DNA from 3 places in the Amycolatopsis sp. 195334CR genome. Region 2 is predicted to be linked to each of the others. Evidence: riboswitches for the same ligand, from Rfam matches in the RefSeq annotation. Region 2 holds a riboswitch; each other region holds the start of a gene.
What was found. A riboswitch is a leader RNA that binds a small molecule or an ion and turns the genes downstream of it on or off. The one in region 2 is predicted to bind cobalamin.
Positions count from the first base shown of each region.

Region 1: it holds a riboswitch for cobalamin, as region 2 does, so the genes downstream of both, JYK18_RS32805 (ABC transporter substrate-binding protein) here and JYK18_RS13530 (hypothetical protein) in region 2, are expected to answer to the same signal.
Region 3: it holds a riboswitch for cobalamin, as region 2 does, so the genes downstream of both, JYK18_RS02700 (terpene cyclase/mutase family protein) here and JYK18_RS13530 (hypothetical protein) in region 2, are expected to answer to the same signal.

Region 1 covers NZ_JAFJMJ010000002.1:2,058,222-2,064,514, reverse strand. Annotated here, with positions in the region: gene JYK18_RS32825 (CatB-related O-acetyltransferase) at 1-521, opposite strand, end outside; gene JYK18_RS32820 (TetR/AcrR family transcriptional regulator) at 554-1,135, opposite strand; gene JYK18_RS32815 (class I SAM-dependent methyltransferase) at 1,192-1,941, shown strand; gene JYK18_RS32810 (iron ABC transporter permease) at 1,946-2,992, opposite strand; gene JYK18_RS32805 (ABC transporter substrate-binding protein) at 2,989-3,984, opposite strand; cobalamin riboswitch at 4,037-4,202, opposite strand; gene JYK18_RS32800 (glycoside hydrolase family 43 protein) at 4,302-5,810, shown strand; gene JYK18_RS32795 (PPOX class F420-dependent oxidoreductase) at 5,877-6,284, shown strand.
Region 2 covers NZ_JAFJMJ010000001.1:2,771,104-2,777,396, forward strand. Annotated here, with positions in the region: gene JYK18_RS13510 (tripartite tricarboxylate transporter permease) at 1-1,118, shown strand, start outside; gene JYK18_RS13515 (TNT domain-containing protein) at 1,176-1,811, opposite strand; gene JYK18_RS13520 (Gfo/Idh/MocA family protein) at 1,863-2,765, opposite strand; gene JYK18_RS13525 (hypothetical protein) at 2,821-3,486, shown strand; cobalamin riboswitch at 3,497-3,623, shown strand; gene JYK18_RS13530 (hypothetical protein) at 3,705-5,108, shown strand; gene JYK18_RS13535 (ABC transporter substrate-binding protein) at 5,105-5,965, shown strand; gene JYK18_RS13540 (energy-coupling factor transporter transmembrane component T) at 5,955-6,293, shown strand, end outside.
Region 3 covers NZ_JAFJMJ010000001.1:549,984-556,276, reverse strand. Annotated here, with positions in the region: gene JYK18_RS02710 (ATP-binding cassette domain-containing protein) at 1-857, opposite strand, end outside; gene JYK18_RS02705 (PadR family transcriptional regulator) at 1,009-1,692, opposite strand; gene JYK18_RS02700 (terpene cyclase/mutase family protein) at 1,883-3,343, opposite strand; cobalamin riboswitch at 3,431-3,551, opposite strand; gene JYK18_RS02695 (poly-gamma-glutamate hydrolase family protein) at 3,546-4,175, opposite strand; gene JYK18_RS02690 (hypothetical protein) at 4,274-4,564, shown strand; gene JYK18_RS02685 (MerR family transcriptional regulator) at 4,659-5,486, shown strand; gene JYK18_RS02680 (VOC family protein) at 5,549-5,944, shown strand; gene JYK18_RS02675 (SRPBCC domain-containing protein) at 5,941-6,293, shown strand, end outside.

The DNA.
Region 1 (6,293 bases), on a different contig from region 2:
ACCTCCTCCGGGACGTAGCGGGTGCGGATGACCTTCGCCGGGTTGCCACCGGCGATGCCGTAGTCCGGCACGTCCGAGGTGACCACCGACCCGGAGGCGACGATCGCGCCGTGTCCGATTCGGACACCCGGCATCACCGTCACGCCGTTGCCGAACCAGACGTCGTGCCCCACCACGGTGTCGCCGCGCCCCGGCAGCCCGGTGATCAGGTCGAAGTGATCGGCCCACGAGCCGCCCATGATCGGGAAGGGGAAGGTGGACGGGCCGTCCATCCGGTGGTTGGCGCCGTTCATGATGAACCGCACCCCGGTGCCGAACGCGCAGAACCGGCCGATCACCAGCTTGTCGGGACCGTAGTGGTAGAGCACGTTGCGCGTCTCGAACTCGGTGGCGTGCTCGGGATCGTCGTAGTAGCTGAACTCCCCGGCCTCGATCAGCGGTGAGGTCACCAGCGGTTTGAGCAGCACCACGCGCGTCTGGCCGGGCATCGGGTGGAGCGTGTTCGGATCGGGCAACGGCATGCGGGGCACTTTCCTCAAGTTCGCGCGGACTTCTACGCGGATCCTAGGCCCAGCACCGAAGTGACCATCCCGTGCACGGCGGCGCGGTCCGGCGCCGGGCCCGTCCGGTCGGCGAAGAGCAGGTGCGCCGAACCGATCAGCGTGGGCGCCAGCCCGTCCGGATCACCGGCGACCCGGTCCAGCCCGCGCTCGGCTTCGAGGTAGTCCCTGATCATCTCCACCGCCTCGGTCAGCACCGGGACTCCGGCGGGCCACGTCTCCCGCAGCCGCGCCCGGAGTTCGTCGCGGAAGGTGATCAGCGCGACGATCGCCACGGCCACCGAGCCGAAGACCGCGATCAGCGCGTCGGTCAGGTTGTCCGCGACGGTGCCGGTCCCCGCCGCCTCGCGCAACGCGGCGGCCTGGTCGTCCATCCGGTTCACGCGGTCGAGCACGTACTCGGCGAGGAAGGCGTCGAAGTCGGCGAAGTGCCGGTGCAGCACCCCCTTCGCGCAGCCTGCCTCGGCGGTGACCGCGCGGCTGGTCAGCCCGCTCGGCCCGTCCCGGCGCAGGACTCGGTCGGCGGCGGCGAACAGCTGCGCCCGCACCTCGCGCAGCGCGACTCCGGTCGGCATCGGTCTCCTCGGTGGACGAGTGGGCACTTGCCCACTAGGGTGGGCACATGCCCACTATAGGCGAGTCCTTCGGCGTCGACGCCGAGCGCTACGACCGCGCGCGTCCCAGTTATCCCGCCCCGCTCATCGAGGCCATCGTCGAAGCCAGCCCGGGCACCGACCTCCTCGACGTCGGCTGCGGCACCGGGATCGCGGCACGCCAACTCCAGGCCGCCGGGTGCACCGTGCTCGGTGTCGAACCGGACGAGCGGATGGCCCGGTTCGCCCGCCGCACCGGGATCGAGGTGGAGGTGGCGAAGTTCGAGGACTGGGAACCCGGCGACCGCCGGTTCGACGCGGTTGTCGCCGGGCAGGCCTGGCACTGGGTCGATCCGGTGGCCGGCGCGGCCAAGGCGGCGCGGGTGCTGCGACCCCACGGCACGCTGTCCGCGTTCTGGCACGTGTTCCTGCCACCCGACGAAATCGGCGCGGCCTTCGCGAAAGCCTATGAGCGCGTCAATCCCGGCCACCCGTTCGACTTCAGCCAGGTGGCCAAGGTCGGTTACCAGCCGATGCTCGACCGCGCCGCCGAAGGCATCCGGGCCGCGGGCGGGTTCGGCGAGCCGTCGCAGGCGCGCTACACGTGGGACCGGTACTACACCCGGGCGGAATGGCTCGACCAGTTGCCCACCACCGGCGCGCTGACCCAGCTGCCGCCCGACCGGCTCGCCGTGGTGCTGGACGAGGTCGGCGCCGCGATCGACGAGCTCGGCGGCGGCTTCAGCATGCGGTTCACCACGGTCTCGGTGACCGCCGCGCGTGCTTGAGGTTCTACTGACCCACCCGCTCGCGGGGCCGGGCGGTCCGGTACAGGATGACCACGAACGCCGGCACGCCGATGATCGAGGTCACCACGCCGACCGGCACCTCCTGCGGGTCGAGCGCGGTGCGGGCCAGGGTGTCCACCCAGACCAGGAACACCGCCCCGGCCACCGCGGTGACCGGCAGCAGGCGGCTGTGCCCCGGCCCGGTCAGCGCCCGCACCGCGTGCGGCAGCACCAGCCCGACGAAGCCCACCGCGCCGACCGAGCTGACCAGCGCGGCGGTCAGCAACGCGGTGGCGCACAACAGCACGATCCGGATGCGCCCGACCGCCACCCCCAGCGCGGCCGCGGTGTCCTGCCCGAGCGCGAACACGTCCAGCGCGCGGGCGTGCCCGAAGCAGACGGCCAGCGACACGGCCAGCACCGCCGCGCACACCGCGACCTCGGTCCACGAGGCACTGGCGAACGAGCCGAGCAGCCAGAACAACACCCCGCGCGTGGTTTCCGCGTCGGCGGCGGTGAGCACGATGAACGAGGTGAGCGCGGAGAACAACTGCATCGCCGCGACCCCGGACAGCACCACCCGGTCGGTGCTGCCACCGACGATGCGGCTCAGCACCAGCACCGCGGCGAACGACACCGCGGCACCGGCGAAAGCCCCGGCGGACAAGGAGATCACGCCCCCGCCCACACCGAGCACGACCACCAGCACCGCGCCGGTCGACGCACCCGAGGACACGCCCAGCACGAACGGCTCGGCCAGCGGGTTGCGCAGCAGCGACTGCATCACCACGCCGCACACCGCGAGCCCGGCCCCGCACACCGCCGCGAGCAGCGCCCGCGGGAGCCGCAGGTGCCAGACGATGCCGTCCCGCAGCGGGGCGAGCACCGGCTCGCCGAGGCCGAGGTGGGCCAGCACGGTCGAATAGACCTCGCCGATGCCGATCCCGGCCGGGCCGATGGTGATGGCCACCGCGATCGACACCACGAGCAGGCCGAGGCCCAGCACGCAGAACCAGGCGACCTGCGGCCCGGTCGGCGGCGGCCGCCTCACGCCAGGCCGAACTTCCGCAGCGCCTCGCCGACCTGCTCGGTCCCGTCCACGGTCCGCAGCGACGGGTTCATCGCCTGACCGCTGAGCAGCACGTACCGCTTGTTCTTCACCGCGTCGAGGTCCTTGGTGACCGGATGGGACTCGAGGAAGGCGATCTTCGCTTCCCCGTTCTCCGCGGTCTGCGAACGCCGGGTGAGGTCACCGAGCACGATCACCCGCGGATTCCGCTCGGCCACCGTCTCCCAGTTGATCTGCGGCCATTCCGCGCGGGTGTCGTCGAAGACGTTCTTCAGCCCGAGCGCGGTGGTGATCACGCCGGGCGCGCCGCAGCACCCGGCCAGGTACGGCGATTCGGCGTTGGCGAACCAGTACAGCACGCTGGTCCCACCGGCCCGCGTCGACGCGCGCTGCATCCGGCCCTGCAACTCGCTCACCAGCTGCTCACCGCGTGGCCCGACGCCGAACACCGCGGCCAGCTGCCGGATCTCGGTGTAGACCACGTCCATGGTCAGCGTCTCGGTCCGCACGCCGTCACCGCCGGCGGTGTTGTCCTTGAGGCAGTCGGTGGGCGAGACGTAGGTCGGCACACCCAGCTGCTCGAACTGCTCGCGCGTGGCCACCCCGCCCTCGCCGAGCGTGGAGACGAACGAGGCCGCGACGAAGTCCGGTTCGGTGGCCAGCACGGCCTCGAAGGACGGGTTGTTCTCCGCCAGGCGCGGCACCTTCGCGTTGTCGGCGGCCAGCGCGGGCAGCACCGGGTCGGTCCAGGTGGCGGTGCCCGCCATCCGGTCGGCCAGGCCCAGCGCGAGCATGATCTCGGCGCTGCCCTGGTTCAGCGCGACCGCGCGCTCGGGCGGCTTGCCCACCGGCACCTGGTGACCACAGTTTTCCACGGTCGTCGTGGCCTGAGCTTGCGGCGCGGGGTCGGTCCCGCAGGCGCTGAGGCACAGCGCCGCGGCGAGCAGCAGGTGGGGAGAACGGATTTTCGGCACGGAAATCCCTGCGTCGAGGGCTCGAACGCGGAGCCCGGTCGGTCAACGACCCCGGCGGCGCCGGGGTGCCAGCAGGTCTTCGGACTCGGGGTCGTCCGAGCAGAACGCCTTCCCGGACCGGAGTCCAGTGGCCACTGTCCTGCCCGTCGCCGCTCACCGCTGCGCGTCAGCTCCGGATTCACACCGGATTCCCTACGACTGGCGAGCGCACGCTATCACGCGGCCCCCTGGTGGACGCTTGACCAGCCTGTCCGATGTCGTGCAATCTTTTCCGAAGATGTTCGTTGTTGTTGAATAGCGTGCAGGAGCTGCCGAAGATGACCGCTCTCCCGAGAAGACTCGCCACCGGGGCGCTGGCCGCCCTGCTCGTGTTCAGTACGGTGACCAATCCGGGAGTGGCGCCGGCCGCACCCGCCGTCCCCGACTACGGCACCGCCGAAGCGGGCAACCCGTTCGTCGACGGCTGGTACGCCGATCCGGACGTGGCGATCTACGACAACACCTATTGGGTCTTCCCGACCACCTCGCGTGTCTACGCCGAGCAGACCCATCTCGACGCGTTCTCGTCCAAGGACCTCGTGCACTGGACCAAGCACCCGAACGTGCTGACCACCGAGAACGTCTCGTGGGCGGAGAAGGCGGTCTGGGCGCCGGCCCCGATCGAGCGCGACGGCAAGTACTTCCTGTACTTCGCCGCGAACGACATCCAGAGCGACAACGAACTCGGCGGCATCGGCGTGGCCGTCTCCGACCGGCCGGAGGGCCCGTACCGCGACGCGCTGGGCAAACCGCTGATCGACCGCTTCCACAACGGCGCCCAGCCGATCGACCAGGACGTCTTCATCGACGACGACGGTCAGGCGTACATGTACTACGGCGGCTGGGGGCACGCCAACGTGGTCAAGCTCAACGCCGACATGACCAGCCTCGGCACCTTCGACGACGGCACCACCTACCGCGAGATCACCCCGAACCCGGAGTACGTCGAGGGTTCGCAGATGTTCAAGCGCGGCGGCAAGTACTACCTGATGTGGTCCGAGGGCGGCTGGACCGGGCCGAACTACTCGGTCTCCTACGCCATGGCCGACTCGCCGACCGGGCCGTTCACCAAGCTCGACAAGGTGCTCGCGCAGGACCCGGCGGTCGCGCGCGGGTCCGGGCACAACTCCGTGATCAACGTGCCCGGCACCGACATCTGGTACATCGTCTACCACCGCCGTCCGCTCAGCGAGACCGACGGGAACCACCGGCAGCTCGCCTACGACCGGATGAACTTCCACCCCGACGGCACCATCGCGCGGATCACCATGAAGGTCGAGGACAACTTCGCCGACGGCAACACGTTCGGGTGGAAGACCTACGGCGGGCAGTGGACCGCTCGCGCCGGGCAGCTGCGGGCCGACCGGTCGGCGGGCGGGAAAGCGTTGCTGGACACCAACTTCGCCGACTTCACGCAGGACACGAAGGTGCGGCTCACCTCCAGCCGCGGCGACGCGGGGGTGGTGTTCCGGGCGACGAAGGCCGCGGTGGGCACCGACAGCTACGCCGGGTACTACGCCGGGATCAGCGCGTCCGGCCGCGTGGTGCTCGGGCGCGCCGGCAACTCGTGGACCGAACTGGCGTCGGCGCCGCTGGCCGGGGCCATCGGCCAGGCCCGCCACCTGCGCGTCACCGCGACCGGGCCGGTCATCGAGGTCTACGTCGACGACCTGAGCACGCCGAAGCTGCGGGTCACCGACGGCACCCACCCCACCGGCGCGAACGGCGTCCGGGTGTTCGGCGCGGCGGCGTCCTTCGACGATTTCGCGGTTCGCCCGGCAGGCTGATTGTCGATCCGCGGGGGGCTCCGTTCGTGTAGGCAGTGACCATCCACACGAAAGGAGTCCCCGTCCATGGCCTTCAGCGAAGAAGAGATCGCGTACCTGCGCTCGCAGCCGCTGGCCCGGCTGTCCACCGTCTCGGCGGAAGGGCAGCCGGACGTGGTGCCGGTGGCGTTCGAGTTCGACGGCGCCGGGTTCTGGGTCGGTGGTGGCGCCACGGTGGTGCACACGCGGAAGTTCCGCAACGTGGCCGCCGGGCAGGACCGGGTGGCGCTGGTGGTCGACGACCTGGTCTCGATGGACCCGTTCGTGGCCAGGGGAATCCGGGTGTACGGGCGGGCCGGGGTGCCGCAGGAGCGGGTCGGCACGGTCGGGCCCGGGCACTACCTGCCGATCACGCCGGTGGTCTCGTGGAGCTGGAACCTCGCGGGCGAGCCGGTCGGCGAGAACTGGTACGAGGCCACGCGGACCGTCCACTGAGTCCACTGT
Region 2 (6,293 bases):
CGATGGTGGCCAAGCTCGCGGTGGACATCGGCGCGCCGGACTACTTCGCCATCATGGTGCTCGCGTTCATCGCGGTGACCTCGGTGCTCGGCAAGTCCCGCATCCGCGGCTTCGCCTCCCTGCTGATCGGGCTGACCATCGGCCTGGTCGGGCTGGACGAGATGACCGGGCAGTCGCGGCTGACCTTCGGTTCGCTGCACCTGTCCGACGGCATCGACGTGGTGATCGTGGCGGTCGGCCTGTTCGCCGTCGGCGAGTCGCTGTGGGTGGCCGCGCACCTGCGGCAGAAGCAGGCGAAGCCGATCCCGGTCGGGCGGCCGTGGCTGTCCAAGGCGGACCTCCGCCGGACCTGGAAGCCGTGGCTGCGCGGCCCGGTGATCGGGTTCCCGTTCGGCGCGATCCCGGCCGGTGGCGCGGAGATCCCGACTTTCCTGTCCTACGTGACGGAAAAGCGGCTGTCGAAGCACAAGGACGAGTTCGGCAAGGGCGCCATCGAGGGCGTCGCCGGTCCCGAATCCACGGCCAGCGCGTCGGCCGCCGGGACCCTGGTGTCCATGCTGACGCTGGGCCTGCCGACCACGGCGGTGGCCGCGGTGATGCTGGCGGCGTTCCAGCAGTACGGCATCCAGCCGGGCCCGCTGCTGTTCGAACGCGAGTCGGCGCTGGTGTGGGGCCTGATCGCGAGCCTCTTCGTGGGCACGGTGCTGCTGCTGGTGATCAACCTGCCGATGGCACCGGTGTGGGCGAAGCTGCTGCGTATCCCGCGGCCGTACCTGTACGCGGGCATCCTGTTCTTCGCCAGCGTCGGCGCCTACGCGGTCGGCGGCGAGGTGATCGACCTGGTGCTGTTGTTCATCATCGGGCTGATCGGGTTCGCCATGCGGCGCTACGGGCTGCCGGTGCTGCCCGCGGTGATCGGGGTGATCCTCGGGCCGAGCGCGGAACAGCAGATGCGGCGGGCGCTGCAGCTGTCCGACGGTGAGCTGACCGGACTGGTGAACTCGCCGATGGCGGTGGTGGTCTACGCGATCATCGCGGTGCTGCTGGCGTGGCCGCTGCTGCGCAAGCTGCGGCGGAAGCCCGCGGAGACGCCGGAGCACGAGCGCATCGACGCCTGACCCCCAGGACGGCGAGCGGGGCACCCACCGGGCGGTGGTGCCCCGCTCGTTTTTTGTTCAGAGGCGGGCGAGATACCCGTTGTCCACCAACCAGAGCACGTTCAGCTGGGCCGGGGCGCCCGGCACCAGCGCGCCGTTGAGCTGGTACTGCTCCCCGCCGCCCGGCTGCGCGAACCACGGCGCGATCGGGCCCTCGTACACGGAGAACTCCCGCAGCACCTGGTAGGCGCGGTAGTTGCACTGCTCGGCCGGGACGCCGACGAGGTTCTGCGGCGGGATCGCCCGGGTGGAGTAGTGCGAACCCTTGGGCGCGAGGAAACCGCCGTACTCACTGCCGTAGCGGTCGATCCGCTCGCCCGGTTCCAGCGCACCGACCTCGCGGTCGGGTTGGCCGTCCGGGCCGATCACGTAGCCGTCGGCCGGCGGGTACCGCCAGCTGCCCGCCCCGGTGTCGTAGTACTCGGCGAGGAACCGCTCCTCCGGCAGGTGGCCGGTGCGGTGGTAACCCAGCAACTGCCAGCCGACCACACCCACCTTCGGCAGGCGTTGCGGGCCGAGGCGCTTGTCACCGTGGAAGAAGGTGGCGGAGCACTCGGTGAGGCGGGAATCGGTCGACGCCGAGGCCGTCGGCGGTACCACCAGTACCGCGGAGAGCAGGGCGACCGCGGTCGCGAAACTCTTGAACCAGCGCATGTCCGGAAATTCTTCCCGGCGCGGAAGACCCCGGGTAGCGCCTGATCCGGGCTACTTCGAAACCACCCGAAGGGCTTGGTCGATCACCCGCTGGATGTGCAGCCCGCGCCGCACGTCGCACGGGTGGTCGCGGGTGCCGCTGGCGATGAGCGCGGCGAAGTCGTCGAGCAGGGCGGTGTAGCTGTCCTGCGGGGTGCCGGGCCGCTGGTTCACGCTGCGGAACCCGTTTTCGCCGAACACCGCCAGTTCCACCACCGTCGGCAGGATCGGCAACCGCAGCGAGAGCACCGCCGTGCTGGTGATGCCGCCTTCGTGTTCGAGCAGCACAGTCCACAGGTCGCCGTCGGTGCGGTGCGCGGCGAGCACCCCGGTGATCGGCCCGAGCGCCGCGTCGAGCAGGTCGAACGCGTGCGGTCCGACGTCGGCGAGCGCGCCCGCGTTCTCGTGCCGCCACGCCGAATCGCGGTAGGTCTCGTTCAGCAGCGCGCCGGAGAGCCAGCGCGCGCTGCCTCCGGCCCAGCCGCCCGCTTCCTTGAGCCCGGCCAGCCACTCCTGGGTCTGGATCGCGTACCGCAGGGTGAACATGACCAGCGCGGCGACGCCCGATTCGGCCACGGTCCCGGCGAGCCGTTCCGCGGTGGCGAGATCGGCGGCGATCGGCTTCTCCAGGATCAGGTGCTTGCCCGCGGCCGCCGCCCGGGTGGCGATCTCGGCCTGCACGGACGGCGGTACCGCGAAGGCGACCGCGTCCACCTGGTCGAGCAGCTCGTCGACGGTTTCGACGGCGGTCGCGCAGTGCGCTTCGGCCAGCTCACGGGCGGCCTCGGGACGCCGGGTCCAGATCGCGGTCAGATCGGTGCCGGGGTGTTCGGCCAGTCCCGGCGCGTGCACCGTCTTCGCCCAGGGACCGCCACCGACAAGACCTACCCGCAACTGCTGATCCACGGGGGACATCCTGCCTTACGCGGTCGTGGGTTAACGTCTGGTGCCCTCTCGGAAAGGTTGTCCCATGCGCCGCCTTCGCTCGGTTCTCGCGGTCGCGGCACTCGTCGCGGCCCTCTCCCCGGTGACCACCGCCGCCGCCGTGGACCAGGGCAAAGGCACCCCGGGGTACTGCCCCGGCGGCAACGGGATCACCGTGGTGGTCGACTTCCACGAACTCGGCGGGGACACGATCGTCCGCTGCGCTCCCGGCGAGCAGGCCAGCGGCCTGAGCGCGTTGCAGAACGCGGGCTTCGAACTCACCGGCACGCAGCGCTGGGGTCTGGCCACGCTCTGCCGGATCGAGGCCAAGCCGGGACCCGAGGCCGAGGGCTGCGCCGACTACCCGCCGGTCACCGCGTACTGGAGCTACTGGCAGGCGCCGGACGGCGGGAGCTGGGGATTCGCCCAGGCCGGCGTGCAGGAGTCGAAGCCGCAGGCAGGCGGCTTCGAGGGCTGGTCGTTCGCCAAGGACAAGAGCATGGACACCACGCCGGCGCCGCGGATCGCGCCGGTCCGGCAGGCCGGGACCTCCGGGGTCACGCCGGACGGGGTCGCCTGGACCGGCGGGCAGGCGCAGCAGGCCGAACCGGACGCCGGTTTCCCGTGGGGCGCGGTGCTCGGCGGAGCCGCGGTGCTCCTGGTCGGCGGGGCCGCGGTGGTCACCGTCGTCCGGCGCAAGCGTTCTTCCTGACGCTTCCCCGGCGCCACCGCCGTGGGTTAGTGTCAAGTGCTCGTGTGGGGGAAGCCGGTGCGAATCCGGCGCTGACCCGCAACCGTGATCGCCTCGTGGCGTGAGCCGGAATGCCCACTGAGCAGGCAAGGCTCCACTGTCGAGGATTACGGGCGGAGTCCTGGGTGTTGGTGGCTTCGCGCTGCACGCGTCCCGGGCGTCCCGGGAGAGGCCCTTCCATGCGCGCCGCCGTCCGTGCGCTCGCCGGGATCACCGGCGTGGCCGGGATCGCCACCGCGATCGCCCTGCCCGCACCAGCCGTCGAAGTGAACCCGCACGCCGCCGCCGGGACCGCCGCCGCGAAGTGGCTGGCCGGTGAGCTGGTGGACCACCGGCTGCCCGGGTTCATGGGCACCGACTGGGGCCTGACCATCGACGCCCTGTTCGCGCTCCGCGCCACCGGGCAACCGCAGGCGGCGGGCGTGGCCGACGCGATCGACAAGGACGGCGCGGGCTTCTACACCTTCCCGATCGACCAGACCCAGAGCGCCTGGATCGCCGGTGCGACGGCCAAAACGCTGGCCGCGGCGGTGGCCGCGGGCCGCGATCCGAAGAACTTCACCGGCCGCGACCTCCGCCAGGCCACGCTCGACCTGGTCGCGCCCGACGGCCAGTTGCGCAGCAAGAACACCGGCAACGACGGCTCCAACACCTTCGACCAGGCCCTCGGCGTGATCGGCCTGGCCCGCAGCGGTGGGGTGCCGCCGGAGGTGGTCGGCTTCCTGGTCAAGCAGCAGTGCCCGGCCGGTGGTTTCCGCCTCGGCGGTGACTTCGGTGGTGACGCGGTGACCTGCACCGACGACAAGACCATCGACCCGGACTCCACCGGCATGGCGGTGCAGGCGCTGCTGGAGGCGGACAAGAACGGCGTGGCCGGCGCGAAGGCGGCGGCCGACAAGGGCGCCGCCTACCTGGCGCAGACCCAGCGCGCCGACGGCTCGTTCGGCGGTTCCGGCCCGACCGTCGGCTCGAACACCAACTCCACCGGACTGGTCGGCCAGGCGCTGGCCGTCACCGGCCACACCGCCGCCGCGAACCGGGCCGCCGACTGGGTGGTGACCCACCAGCTGACCGTGCAGAACGCCGGGAAGGCCGCCGGGGACGTGGGTGCACTCGCCTACAACAAGGAGGGCCTCGACGACGCGGCGGCGAACGCGGTCGACGGCAAGATCCCCGGCATGCAGCGGGACCAGTGGCGCCGCGCGGGCGCGCAGGCCCTGCTGGCGCTGGCGAAACTGCCGCTCACGCACGCCCCGTCCGGTCCAGGCCCCGACCCCGGCCCCGATCCCGGTCCTGGCCCTGGCCCCGGCCCCGGCCCCGGCCCCGGCCCCGGTCCTGGTCAGCCCTCGGAGCCCTCGGTGCCGTCCTCGACGCCCACCTCCACCTCGTCGGGTCAGCCGAGCACCACGACGAGCAGCACGTCACCGGGGCTGGCGGCGGCGCCGAAGCACACCGGCGGCACGCAGCAGAAGAAGCTCGCGCAGACCGGGTCCCCGGTCGCGGAGGTCCTGGTCGGCGGTGTGGTGCTGATCGCCGTGGGCGTCGGCCTGCTGGTCGCCGGACGACGGAGGAGCGCCCGATGAGACTCGCCCGGATCGCCGCCTCGACCGCGCTGGTGCTGTCGATGGCCCCGCTGGCCACCGCCTCGGCCGTCGACCACGGCAAGGGCTCGCCCGGTTACTGCCCCGACGGCACCGGGGTCACCGTGGTGGTCGACTTCCAGGAACTCGGCGGGGACACGATCGTCCGCTGCGCTCCCGGTGGCCAGGCCAGCGGACTGACCGCGTTGCAGAACGCGGGCCTCGAACTCACCGGCGTGCAGCGCTGGGGGCTGGGCTTCATCTGCCGGATCGAGGGCAAGCCGGGCGCGGACACCGAGGCCTGCATCGACACCCCGCCCGCCACCGCGTACTGGGCCTACTGGCACGCGCCGAACGGCGGCAGCTGGACCTACAGCCAGCTGGGCGTGATGAACCGGAAGCCGCCGCCGGGCAGCTTCGAAGGCTGGTCGTTCGCCAAGAACAAGTCCGCCGGGAACAACCCGGCCCCGCGGATCGGGCCGGTCCGGCCCAACCAGGCCGTCGAGCCACCGCCACCCGCCGAGCAGCAGAACGGCGCGATCCCGGGCCGTGACGGCGTGCCGGCGGCGCCGCCCGCACCGGAAGAAGCCGTGCCACCACCCGCGGAAGCGCCACCCTCGGAAGCGCCGACCAGTTCGGCCGCGCCGACCTCCGCGCCCGCGCTGGTCGCGACACCCCCTCCGAGCCCGTCGCCGGTCGGCGGGGTCGCGCCGGGCGGCGTCGCGTGGACCGGAGGCGAGGCGTTGCCGTCCACGCGGGACTCCGGCTTCCCGTGGGGCGCGGTGCTCGGTGGCGCCGCGGTGCTCCTGGTCGGCGGAGCCGCGGGGGTCACCGCCTACCGTCGCAAACGTGCTTCCTAGGAACCTCCACCCGGCGGCGTGGTGGCTGTGGGCCCTCGGGCTCGCGGTCGCCGCCAGCCGCACCACCAACCCGTTCCTGCTCGGCCTGATCATCGCCGTGCTCGGGTTCGTGGTGGCCAACCGCCGCAGCGACGCGCCGTGGGCGCTGGCCTTCCGGCTGTACGCCTACATCGGGTTGTTCATCGTGGTGATGCGGGTGCTGTTCCGGATCCTGATCGGCGGGCAGGACGGCGGGCACGTGCTGTTCGACCTGCCGGAGATCCCGCTGCCGTCGATCGCCGCCGGGATCACCCTGCTCGGCCCGACCTCGGCCGAGGAGCTGCTCGGC
Region 3 (6,293 bases), 2.2 Mb from region 2:
AGCGCGGCGAGCACGCCCGGCAGTGCGGTGGCGCCCGCGGTGACCCTGGCCCGCAGGGTCAGCCCGTCCACGCTGATCTCGCCCGCCACCGGTTCCAGCGCCCGGCGTGCCGCGCCCAGATCCTCCACAGTGGACAGCTCGGCGTGCACGCTGTCGCCGTTCAGCTCGGTCTTCAGCTCCTCCGGGCTGCCGGTGGCGACGACCTGACCGCGGTCCACGATCACCAGCCGCGCGGCCAGCTTGTCGGCCTCCTCCAGGTAGTGCGTGGTGAGCAGCACGGTCAGGCCGTCCTCACCGGACAGCCGGGCGATCTCGGCCCACATCTCCGCCCTGGCTTCGGGATCGAGGCCGGTGGTCGGCTCGTCCAGGAACAACACGCTGGGCCGGTCGACCAGGCCGAGCGCCACGTCGAGCTTGCGCTGCATGCCGCCGGACCACTTGCCCACCGGGCGGTCGGCGGCGTCGGTGAGGCTGAACCGGTCGAGCAGCTCCTTCGCCCGGGCACGGGCGGACCTGGCGGACAGGCCGTGGAGATGGCCTTGCAGCACCAGGTTCTCGCGGCCGGTGCTGACCGGGTCGAAGGCCGGTTTCTGCGAGACACTGCCGATCACCCGCCGCACCCGGCCGGGGTGGCGGCGGACGTCGATGCCCGCGACGGTGGCCTGTCCGGCGTCAGGCGCGGACAGCGTGGTGAGGATTTTGACGGTGGTGGACTTGCCGGCCCCGTTCGGGCCGAGCAGGCCGAACACGATCCCGGACGGCACGGTGAAACCGAGCCCGGCCAGCGCGGGCACGGCCTTGGCGCCCTTGCCGTAGGTCTTGACCAGACCGGACGCCTCGATGGCATGGGTGGACATGGTGGTGCTCCTTCGATGAGGAGTCACCGGCCGCGGTGCACTACCCTGGCGTTCGCAGGCGCGCTTCGAGTTTCGGTCCGCGGACGGGGACTCGGGTGTGTCGGATGGCTCCCGGCCCTGGTGTTGCCGCACCCGGGCCGGGGCCATCACCTCAGTGCTGTTCGGGTTGGCTGAGCCAGCTCATCTCCTCCGCGAACTCCGTGGCGACGGTCGCCTCGATCTCCTCCGGTGACGCTCCCGACTCGCGCAGCTGGTGCATCCGCGCCCAGACGCGCAGGCCGTCGAACTCACCGGACTTCAACTCCCGCAGCAGTTCGGTGATGAAGCGGATTTCGGTCTCCAGCAGGTTCTGCCGGAACTCGGCTTCGATGGTGAACAGCCGGGGAAAACCTTCGGGGGTGCTGGCCGCGATGGCGTCGTACTGCTGCTTGGCCAGCAGCTGCGTGCGCAGCCGGGCTTCGAGCAGCTGGACGACCTCGGCCGGGCCGAGCACCGGCATCAGCGACAGCGCGGCCTCGAACTGGGCGAACTCCTTGGCCGGGTTGGCCAGCAGATCGCTCAGCCAGTCGTGCATCTCGGCGATGCCCGGCTCGGTGATCTCGTAGACGGTGCGTTCCGGGCGCCTGCCCTCGCGCACCGTCTCGCGCGACGCGATCAACCCGCGCTTCCGCAGCGACTCGACCACGGAGTACAGCGAGCCGTAGTTGAGCTTGATGCTGTCTTCCTTGCGGCGTTCGCGCAGCGTGCCGGACATTTCGTAGGGGTGCATCGGGCGCTCGCTGAGCAGCGTCAGCACCGCCAGAGCCAGCGGATTCGCCCTGCCACGCGCGGCCATCGCCCTGCCTCGTCCTGGGTGCTCGGGGTCAAATACTCGACTCAGAGTACCCGTGCTCGGGTGCTCGATGTCAAGCTGACCGGCGGTGACGTCCTGGTGATCGGTGGCCACCTGGTGCCCCGGGAGCCATTGCTATGAGTGGGGCATTACTTGCAATCAACGCAAGTAATGCCCCATTCCTAGCGTTGGGTCAGGAGGTGCGGACTTGGGTGGGGGTCAGCGTGGGGGTGGCGCCGTTGCCGAAGGCCCACGCTTCGATGCTGCCCAGCGGCGGCACGTACGTGGACGCGCCCTGGGTGCTGTACGTCCACGCGGTCGCGCCCGCGTTCGCGTGGTAGTACGCCCAGTAGGCGGTCGCCGGTGGGGTGTTCACGCAGGGGTCCTGCGCGGGCGTCGGGAGGGCGTTGATGCGGCAGACGAACGCCAGCCCCCAGCGGGTGGTGCCGGTCGGGGTGAAGCCGGCGTTCTGCAGGGCGGCCACCCCGCTGGCCTGCGCCCCGGGCGCACAGCGGGTTTCCTGCGCACCACCGAAAGCGGCGAAGTCGACGGTCACCGTGACGCCGCTCGTTCCGGCGCACGGGCCCGGCGTGCCGGCGAGCTGTGCCGAGACCGCGCACGGGACCTCCGGCACCGCGGCCGACGGCGTCGACGGCGCCAGCGGGAAGGCCTTGCCCGCGGCGGCCGGGACGGCCTGGACGGTCGCGAGCAGGTTCACCGCGCGGCTGCCGGGATAGAAGAACGCGCCGCGGTCGGCGGCCGGATCGGTGCAGCCCAGCTGGAAGCTCGCGAGCGCGGCGTAGGCGTTGCCCGGCTGACCACCCGCGGCCACGATCGCCTGGATCGCCAGTGCGGTCGAGTTCGGGTCGGAAGCCTGGCCCGGCGCGGCGACGAAGGCGAAACCACCGTCCGCGGACCGGGCGGCGTTCAACGCGGCCAGCACCTTCTTGGCGCCGGGCAGCTTGCCGTAGGCGGCGAGGCCCTGCACCGCCATGCCGGTGCTGTTGGTGTCGGGACCGGAGAAGGTCGCCGGATCGGCGGGCGCGCACGGCACCGCGGTGTCCGCGCGGTAGGCCTGCCAGAGCCCGTTCGCGCACTGCTGGCCGGTAAGCCACGTGGTAGCCGCGGCGATCCTGGCATCGGTGGACGGCACCTTCGCGGCCTTGAGCGCGGTCAGCGCGAGGCCCTGCCGGAACGCGCCGTCGTAGGTCGGGGCGGCCGAGCCGAACAGGCCGTCGGCGCGCTGGGTCGCGAGCAGCCGGTCGACCAGGTTCTCCCCGCCGAATCGGCGCGGGTTCTGCTTGCCCGCCACCGCCGCGAGGACCACGTACGCGACCCGGCCCGGGTCGTCCTGGCCGTCGGCGCCCTTGAGCGGCTCGCCGAGCTGGGTGCTGAGGTAGGCGACGCCGTCCTGGGCGGCCTGGCGGCCGACGCCGGCGGCGTGCAGGCCGAGCACGGCGTACGCGGTGCTGGTGACGTCGGCGCTGAGGTTGCCACCGCCCGCGGTGATCGCGCGGGCCAGGTACCCCGCGCCGTGGCGGGCGACGGTCTGCTGCTGCTCGGTGGCCGCGGCCGGGGTGCACAACCCGGCGGCCAGCGCGGCGGCGGTGGCCAGCACGGCCACCGGTCTGGCGCGGAAGAGCTTCGTGCGCAAGGGATCCTCCTTCGGACAGGCGCGGTCACCCACGCGTGCCGGAAGGGCCAGCGCAGGCCCCGAGCCGCAGTCCACGACGGTTTCGACGGAGCCCGTTCCCCGGCAGGCGGTCCGACTCGCCCGCGCGGAACGCGGGCTCACGGTTGCGGGTCAGCGCCGGATTCCCACCGGCTTTCCCCATCGAGGAACGTGCTCTGGCAAGTTACCCGGTGCACCGCCCGTCCCGCCAGACCCGGCGCAGCGCCGCCACCACGCCGTCCACAAAGGACTGTGCTAGCGGCGAGTCGCCGCGCATCGCGTCGCGCAGGGCGAGCGGGAGCTCCAACTGCACCCCCATGCCGGTGCGGGTCCGGTTGACGATGTTGCGCGGCGACCGCCCGGCGAGCGTCGGGTACTCGGCGGCGTCGAGGGTCTCGATGCCGCGGGCGGTGAGTTCCTCGTGCACGATGCCGCCGAATTCGGCGTCCAGGCCGCCGATCAACACGCCCTCGCGGGGCAGCGTGATGCACCCGTGCAGGCTCAGCGCCCGGTCGGTGCCCGCGCACAGGGCCAGCGCCACCGGATCGTCGCACCGGCTGGAGGTCACGTGCAGCCGTCGTTCGCCGCGAAGTCCTTCGAACAGCCAGTAGTCGCATGTGGACGCCCGGGCGATGGCCCGGCAGAGCTGGGAGGTGCCCGGCTCGATCTGGCCGCCGTGCGGGGCCAGCACCACCGGGGTGCCGCCGGCGTGCCGGAACCACCTGGCGTAGTCGAGGTTCTCGGTCAGCGCGGGGTCCGCGTACAGCGCGGTGTTCGAGAGATATCGTTGCGTAGTCGCGCTGGGGCGGGCCATCTCCGCAAGATACGGCCATTCGGCGGGAAAGCGGTGTTCGAATGGCGCAATCGACGGTGATCCGCGTTTCACCCGTCCGCCGAGGGGAACCCCTAAGCATGTCCAGATTGCGAGTATCCGGCGGCCGCTCGACGGCCGCGCGAGTTATCACCGGCGTCGGGGCAGTGATCGCGCTCATCGAGGTCATCTACATCCTGATGATCCTGCTGGGTGCCAACGCGGCCAACGCGTTCGTCGAATTCATGCGGGCCATCGCCGAGCCACTGGCGTTGTTCTTCCCCGGTTTGTTCCAGCTGGAGAACTACCAGGTCGGCGTCCTGATCAACTACGGGCTCGCCGCCGTCTTCTGGCTGGTGCTGACCGGGCTGATCGCCCGCATCGTCCGCTAGGGAGCACACGGGGTCCGGCCACCTCCCGGTGTCCGTTTGTCGGGGACGGGCAGCGGGAGGTGGCGCCTGGGGGGCCGGCGTGTGAAGCTGTGGCGTGTTCGCCATCGGGGAGTTCGCCAGGCTCGGCCGGGTTTCGGTCCGCATGCTCCGGCACTACGACAGCATCGGCCTGCTGCGGCCCGTCCGCGTGGACGAGGCCAGCGGGTACCGCTACTACGACGCGGCCCAGCTGCGCGACCTCAACCGCGTGGTCGCGTTGAAGGAGCTGGGTTTCACGCTCGAGCAAGTCCGCGAGATCATCGAGGAGAAGCTCAACCCCGAAGAACTGCGCGGCATGCTCCGCCTGCGACGCGCTCAGCTCGAAGCGCAGATCTCCGCCGACACCGACCGGCTCGACCGCGTCGAGGCGCGCCTGCGCACCATCGAGCGCGAAGGCCACATGAACACCGAGGACGTGCTCCTCAAATCCGTCGCGCCGCTGCGCGTCGCCGAGCTTTCCGGGGTGGCCGCCAGCTACGCCTCCCACGACATCGGCCCGGTCGTGCAACCGCTGTTCGTCGAGTTGTGCCGTCGCCTCGACGAGGCGGGCCTCCGCATCGCCGCACCCACGATCGCCTACTACGAACCGGTCGGCGAGGAGCAGGTGATGGTGCACACCGCGGCGCCGGTGGCACTGGAAAGCGGCCGCGAGTACGACTTCGACGTGGTGGACCTGCCCGCGCTCGGCACCGCCGCGACCGTGCTGCACCACGGCACGATGGACGAGGTCGACCGCACCTTCCAGACGCTGGCCTTCTGGATCGAGGAGCACGGGTACACCTCGATCGGGCACGCGCGCGAGGTCTACCTCGACTACGAAGCGCCGGAACGCGGGGTGACCGAGCTCCAGGTGCTCGTCAACCGACAGGATGCCATGTCTTGACAATCTAAGTTGTCGGTGGAACCGTGGGCCGCGTTCGGGAACGAACGCGGAACGGAGTGGTGATGAAGGCCCAGCTGATGAGCATCATGGTCAACGACCAGGAGCGGGCGGAACGGTTCTACACGGAGAAGCTGGGCTTCCAGGTCAAGCACAACATCGACGTGGGCGGTGCGCGCTGGCTGACCGTGGTCCACCCCGACGAGCCCGACGGGTTCGAGATCCTGCTGGAGCCGGCCGGGTACGAGTTCGCGCGGACCTACCAGGCTGAGCTGTACCAGGCGAACATGCCGTTCACCATGCTGTTCTCCGAGGACATCCACAAGGAGTACGCGCGGCTGGTCGAGGCCGGGGTGGAGTTCCGCGGTGAGCCGGCGGCGACCATGGGTGGCATCAGCGCGATCTTCGACGACACCTGCGGGAACCTGCTCATGCTGATGCAGGTCGTCGAGCCCGGATGAGCCGGGAACGGCGGCTGGAGAAGGAAATCTCCTTCGACGCCACCCCGGACCAGGTGTGGGCGGCGATCTCCAGTGGACCCGGGATGTCGATCTGGTTCGTCCCGCACGAGCTCGGCCCCGAGGGGGAGGGCGAGGCCGACTTCGGCGGCGGAAACACCCAGGCGGGCCAGGTGCTTGCCCGTGAAGAGGGCAAGCGGATCGTCTACGGCACGGCGGATTCGCCCGGCGCGCTCGAATTCCTCGTCGAAGGGCGGGAAAACGGCGGGACCGTGCTCCGGTTCACGCAGAGCGGTTTTTTCGACGGCGACGACTGGTCCGCCGAGTACGACAGCTTCGACCGCGGCTGGAA